2 regions of the Micromonospora sp. NBC_00617 genome follow, and region 2 is predicted to be linked to the other one. Evidence: riboswitches for the same ligand, from Rfam matches in the RefSeq annotation. Region 2 holds a riboswitch; the other holds the start of a gene.
The links. A riboswitch is a leader RNA that binds a small molecule or an ion and turns the genes downstream of it on or off. The one in region 2 is predicted to bind thiamine pyrophosphate.

Region 1: linked by a shared signal. The riboswitch ahead of thiE (thiamine phosphate synthase) and the one ahead of OG505_RS00440 (ECF transporter S component) in region 2 are both predicted to bind thiamine pyrophosphate.

The regions. Positions count from the first base shown of each region.
Region 1 covers NZ_CP107751.1:6,645,756-6,649,157, reverse strand. The annotation lists gene thiO (glycine oxidase ThiO) at 1-819, opposite strand, end outside; gene thiE (thiamine phosphate synthase) at 816-1,439, opposite strand; TPP riboswitch at 1,434-1,543, opposite strand; gene OG505_RS30895 (ThuA domain-containing protein) at 1,834-3,402, shown strand, end outside.
Region 2 covers NZ_CP107751.1:89,549-92,950, forward strand. The annotation lists gene OG505_RS00435 (ABC transporter ATP-binding protein) at 1-884, opposite strand, end outside; gene OG505_RS00440 (ECF transporter S component) at 998-1,585, opposite strand; TPP riboswitch at 1,663-1,767, opposite strand; gene OG505_RS00445 (alpha/beta fold hydrolase) at 1,875-2,705, shown strand; gene OG505_RS00450 (aminoglycoside N(3)-acetyltransferase) at 2,849-3,402, shown strand, end outside.

The sequences.
Region 1 (3,402 bases), 650 kb from region 2:
CCGCAGCACCGCGCCGGTGGTGACGCTGGTGTCCGCGCGCTCCTCGACCGTCGCGCCGAGGACCACCTCGCCGTCGGCGCGGGGCACCAGGTAGACGTGCTCGCCGTCGGCGTACCCCCGGATCACGTGCCGGAAGCCCGGCGCGACGCCGCCGGGCGCGCGCAGCCGGAGGATCTGGCCCTTCACCGGCCGCACGGGCAGGCCGGTGAGCGCGGTGGCCCCGCAGCCGGCGGCGACCACGGTGACCCCCGCGTCCACGTCGGACAGCCGCCGGACCGGCCGCGGCACGAGCACCGCGCCGGCCCGCCGCGCGGCCGTGCGCAGCGCCGGCACCAGCAGCCGGGGATCGACCTGGTGGTCGGTGGGCGCGAGCGCGCCGCCGCGCACCCGCGGGGCGAGCGCCGGTTCGCGGTCGCGCAGCTCGCTCGGGCGCAGCGGCGTCACCGGCAGACCCAACCCCTGTTGGTACGCCCAGAGCCGGCGTGCCTCGGCCAGGTCGTCGCCGGTCAACCCGACCATCAGGGTGCCCTCGGTCCGGTAGCCGATCTCGGTGCCGCTCGCCTCGGTCAGCTCGGCGGCGAACCCGGGCCACCGGGCGGCGGACGCCACCAGCAGCTCGGTCAGCCGCCGCTCACCGAAGTACGCCTCGGCGACCGGGGAGAGCATGCCGGCGGCGACGGCCGACGCCCCCGACCCGGGGGCCGGGTCGTGCACCGCCACCCGTAGTCCGCGGGTGGCGCAACGCCAGGCGATCGCGAGCCCGATCGGCCCCGCGCCCACCACCGCCACGTCCACGGCAGGGGCGGCCGATCCGGTCACGCCAGCGCCCGGAGCAGCTCGGCGGTGGCGCCGGCCGGGTCAGCGGCGTCGGAGAGCGCACCGACCACCGCCACCCCGTACGCTCCGGCGGCCCGCATCGCCGGCACCCGGTCGGCGGTCACCCCGCCGATCGCGATGACCGGCACGTCGACGGCGTCGGCGACGGCGCGGACGCCCGCGGGCCCGATGGGATCCGGCAGGCCGCTCTTGGTGCTGGTGGCGTGGCACGGGCCGACGCCCAGGTAGCTGGCCCCGGCGGTGACCGCCTCGACAGCCGTCTCCGGCGCGCGTGCGGTGGCGCCGAGCACGCCGGTCGGGCCGAGCACGTGCCGGGCGGCGGCGACCGGCAGGTCGCCGGCCCCGACGTGCCCACCGGCGGCGCCCACCGCGAGCGCCACGTGCAGCCGGTCGTTGACCAGGCAGGTCGCCCCGTACGGCACGCAGAGCGCCAGCACCCGGCCCGCCAGGTCGTACGCTTCGCGGTCGGTCGCGGAGTCCTCCACCCGGACCTGCACGACGAGGTCGGCGCGGGCCGCCGCGAGGGCGGCCCGGACCACGGTGAGTGGGTCACGCCCGGGTCGGGTGTCGGTGATCAGATGCAGTCGTCCAAGGGACGGCACGGCAACGCTCCTCCCTGCGCCGGCATTACCCGGATCAGGTTCGACGGTCGGGGGCTGTCAGCCCCCCTCTCAGCCCGGTACACCGGGCTCCCGTGGGTTACTTGCGTGTCACCGTACGACAGTTCCGCCGGTCTGCCAAGGGAGGGCCCGTCGGCCGGGTACGGCTCCGTCGATGGGGTACTTTCTCCGGTCCTGTTCGGATTGTCGCCGGCCGTTGCAGAACCGTTACCGGCCGGCATCTTGCCCGACATGGATACACCAGAATTAATTTGTTCAGCGATTCGACAAAATGCCGGCGGGGACGCCCTGGCACGGCGTCTCCACCGGCTCCATCCGGGACGGTCTTCGGCAGCCGGCCCCCGCGATTCCTGTCCACCGCGACATTGGAGGCGGCGTGTCCCGTTCTCGTCGTACCCGTTTACCACTCACCGCTACCCTGCTATCCCTCGCGCTCGTCTCGACGACCCTGCTCGGGTCGCCGGCGCAGGCGGCTCCGGCCGCAGCGCAGATCCCGGCGCGAGACGTGCCGGTCGCGGCTCCGCTCTCCCAGGCGGCGCCGAAGGCACCGAAGGCCGCAGCGGCCGACCCCTACTCCGTCCTGGTCTTCTCCAAGACCGCCGGCTTCCGGCACGACTCCATCCCCACCGGCATCGCCGCCATCCAGCAACTCGGCGCGGCCAACGGGTTCACGGTGGACACCACCGAGGACGGCGCCGCGTTCACCGACGCCAACCTCGCCAAGTACAAGGCCGTGATCTGGCTCTCCACCACCGGTGACGTCCTCGACGCCGACCAGCAGGCGGCCTTCGAGCGCTACGTGCGGGCCGGCGGCGGTTACGCCGGTGTCCACGCCGCCTCCGACACCGAGTACAGCTGGGCCTGGTACGGCGACCTGGTCGGCGCGTACTTCGCCAACCACCCGCAGAACCAGCAGGCCACCGTCAAGGTGGAGGACCACGCCCACCCGTCCACCGCCGACCTGCCGGACCGCTGGTCCCGGTTCGACGAGTGGTACAACTTCCAGACCAACCCCCGGCCGGACGTGCACGTGCTGGCCAGCCTGGACGAGAAGAGCTACACCCCGGGCGCCGGCGCGATGGGCGCCGACCACCCGACGGCGTGGTGCCAGGACTACGACGGTGGCCGCTCCTGGTACACCGGCGGCGGGCACACCCGCGAGTCGTACGCCGAGCCCGAGTTCCTCAAGCATCTGCTCGGCGGCATCCAGACGGCGGCCGGCGTGGTCGACGCCGACTGCGGCGCCTCGAAGACCTCCAGCTTCGAGAAGATCACCCTGGACAGCAACACCAGTAACCCGATGGAGCTGGACATCGCCCCCGACGGGCGGGTCTTCTACATCGAGCGCGACGGCCGGGTGCAGATCATCAAGCCGGACACCGGCAACACCGTCACCGCCGTCGACCTGGACGTCTTCACCGGCAACGAGGACGGCCTCATCGGCATCCGGCTCGACCCGGACTTCGCCACCAACAAGTGGGTGTATCTCTACTACGCCCCGAACGACGGCGTCACGCGCAACCTGCTGTCCCGGTTCACGGTGACCGGCGACACCATCGACCCGGCGAGCGAGAAGCAGGTGCTGCGGGTCGACACCCAGCGCAACACCTGCTGCCACGCGGGCGGCAGCATGACCTTCGACAGCGCCGGCAACCTCTACCTGGCCACCGGTGACAACACCAACCCGTTCGAGTCGAACGCGTACTCGCCGCTCGACGAGCGGCCGGGCCGTCAGGACTACGACTCGCAGCGCACCTCGGCCAACACGAACGACCTGCGCGGCAAGGTGATCCGGATCCACCCGGAGGACGACGGGTCGTACACCGTCCCGGCCGGCAACCTCTTCGCGCCGGGCACCGAGAAGACCCGTCCCGAGATCTACGCGATGGGCTTCCGCAACCCGTTCCGGATCGGCACCGACCCGAAGACCGACACGCTGTACGTC
Region 2 (3,402 bases):
GTGGACTTGCCGGCGCCGTTGGGTCCGCGTACGGCGAGTGCCTCTCCGGCGCGTACCGCCAGGTCGGTGGGTCCCAGCCGGGGCGGCAGGCCGAGCCGGTCGGCGGTGAGCAGCAGGTCGCCGGGGGTGGCGGTGGCCGTGCGGGGCGCGATGGGGTGACCGGGCACCCAGACGCCCTCGGCGGCGAGGGCGGCGCCGTGTGCGGCGAAGACCGCGTCGGGCGTCCCGTCCGCGCGGACCCCGCCGCCGGGCTCCAGGACGACCACCCGGTCGACCAGTGGCAGCGCCTCGCCGACCCGGTGTTCGACCAGGATCAGGGTGGTGTCGGCGTCCAACGCGCCCGTCACCGCGCCCCGCACCAGGGCGGCCCCGTCCGGGTCGAGGTTGGCGGTCGGCTCGTCGAGCAACAGCAGGCCGGGCCGCAGGGCCAACGCGCCGGCCAGGGCCAGGCGTTGCTGCTCGCCGCCGGAGAGCGCGGCAGTGCTGCGGTCGCGGGGGTACGGAAAGCCGACCCGCCGCAGCGCCTCGTCGACCCGGGGCCAGATCTCGTCCGTCGGCACGCCCCGGTTCTCCAGACCGAACGCGACGTCGTCGCCGCTGCGCGCCATCACCAGCTGGGTCTGCGGGTCCTGGAAGACGATGCCGACCCGTTCCCGCGCCTTGCGGGGGTCGAGCCCGTCGATCTCGACGGTGCCCTCCTGCTCACCGGAATCCTCGGGCAGCAGCCCGGCCAGCGCGCTGAGCAGGGTGCTCTTGCCGGCCCCGGAGGGCCCGAGCAGCAGCACCCGTTCTCCGGCCTCGACCCGCAGGTCCATCCCACGCACCGCCCAGGCCCGCCGCCCGGCATGCCGCCATCCGAACCCCCGCAGCAGTACCCCGCCCACAAACACCCCCTCCCGGCCACTCCCGGCCGTCATCCCGCCGGTGATCAAGAGGTTTGCGGCAGAATTCCGGCTTCCGTTGACGCAAACCTCTTGATCACGGGGACAGTGCACCCTCAGATCAGGGCGCGGTCCCGGCCCACCGGGAAGCGGTCCAGCGCGCCGGTGTTGGCCAGGGCGCGGGTGAGCAGCCAGCCGCCCACACCGGCGATGATCGTGGCGCTGACGATGGTGAGCAGGGCGTACGGGATGCGGTAGTCGCCCAGCGCGTAGTCGACGTTCCAGACGAAGAAGTCGAACAGCGCCGCGCTGAAACCGGTCAACGCACCGGCCAGCACGGCGGTCGGCAGCCGGAACGACCGGTACCGGAAGGCGGCGAACGCCAGCTCGGCCCCGATGCCCTGCACGATGCCCTGGGGGATCACCGTGCCGGCCCACTGGCTGCCCAGCAGCGCGGAGACGACCGCGGCCACCGTCTCGCAGTAGAGCGCGGCACCGGGCTTGCGGATGACCAGGCCGCCGACCACGGCCGGCAGCAGCCAGACGCCGTAGATCAGCGTCTGCGCGGGCGGGAAGAAGGCGAACGCGCCCTCGGTGGCGCTCCAGACCAGGCCCCAGGCCCAGAAGATGACGCCGAAGGCGACCGCGATCACCGAGGCGACCACGATGTCGATGGTGCGCCAACGGCTGGTGGTGTTGTCCATGCTGTGCTCCCAGTTCAGTGGAACGAACCAGGAGAAGACGCACGCCGCGCGTCCGGTGGCACCGGACTCACGGCGCGGCTGGAGGTCGACCGAACTCCCTGCGCTGGCATTACCCAGATCAGGTTCGAGGGTCTGCGGGCGTGCCCGCACTCTCAGCGCTGTGCGCTCCCCTGTCGGATGTGAAGTTGTCTCGCTGACGCTAGCACCGACCAGGGGTAACAGCCCAGCAGGGCATCCGGCCACCCGCGCATCAGGGCCGGCGCCCCACCGGCTGGGTAGGCTGACGATCATGCAGGTCGACGCGCGAGGTCTCACGTTCGAGGTACGCACCGGCGGCCCCTCCGACGGCGTCCCCGTCCTCCTGCTGCACGGCTTCCCGCAGCACAGCGGGGAGTGGGACGAGGTCGTGCCGGCACTGCACGCCGCCGGGCTGCGCACCTACGCGCTGGACCAGCGGGGCTACTCGCCGGGCGCCCGGCCGGAGACGGTGGCCGCGTACCGGATTCCCGAACTGGTCGCCGACGTGGTGGCGGTGCTCGACGCGCTCGGTGTGGACGCCGTCCACCTGGTCGGCCACGACTGGGGCGCGATCGTGGCCTGGGCGGTGGCCGCCGCGCACCCCGAGCGGGTCCGTACGTTGACCGCGGTGTCCGTGCCGCACCCGGCGGCCATGGCGCACGCTCTGGGCACCGACAGCCAGCAGAAGGCCCGCTCGTCGTACATCGCGTTGTTCCGCAAGCCGGGCAAGGCCGAGAAGGTGCTGCTGGCGTGGCACGCGACGGCGCTGCGCAAGATGCTCGGCGGGGTGGGCGACGCCCCCCGGGTGGACCGCTACGCCGACCCGATGCGGGCGCCGGGCGCGCTCACCGCCGCCCTGAACTGGTACCGGGCCATGTCCCGCGCCGACCTGGCCGCTGTCGGTCCGGTCGCCGTGCCCACCACCTACGTCTGGAGCGACCGGGACATCGCCATCGGGCGGCCCGCCGCCGAGGCGTGCGCCGCCAACGTCACCGGTGACTACCGCTTCGTACCGCTGCCCGGGGTGAGCCACTGGATTCCGGACGCCGCACCCGCCGCGTTGGCCGAGGCGGTCCTGGCCCGGATCGCCGGGACGGACTGAGCCGTGCCGGGCCGAGCCGTGCCGGGCCGAGCCGTGCCGGGCCGAGCCGTGCCGGGCGGGCGGACGCTGGCTCGACGGGCGCCGGGCCGACGGGCCCTGAGCCGACGGGCGCCGGGTGGGCCGGCGTCGGAGCGAGGAGCGCCGTGACGGTGCCCGTCGGCGGGCTGGGCACCCGTCGCTCGATCGCCGCGCAGCTGCGCCTGCTGGGTGTACGCCCCGGCTCGACGGTGCTGGTGCACGCCGGGATGCGCCCGCTGGGCTTCGTCTGCGGTGGGCCGCAGGCGCTGGTGCTCGCCCTGCGCGACGCGCTCGGCCCGGACGGCACGATCGTGGTGCCCACCCACAACCCCGACAACAGTGACCCGGCGCAGTGGCGCAACCCGCCGGTGCCGGTGGACTGGTGGCCGCTGATCCGCGCCGAGATGCCGGGCTTCGACCCGGCGGTCACACCGAGTCGGCACATGGGCGTGTTCGCCGAGACGGTCCGCTGCTGGCCCGCGGCACTGCGTAGCGCGAACCCCCACGTGTCGTTCGCCGCGCTCGGGCCGACGGCTGAGCAGGTGGTGGCCGGGCACGAGCTGGCTGACATGCTCGGCGAGCGCTCTCCGCTGGCCCGGCTCTACGACCTGGACGCCGACGTACTGCTGCTCGGTGTGGACCACAGCGTCAACACCTCGCTGCACCTGGCCGAGTACCG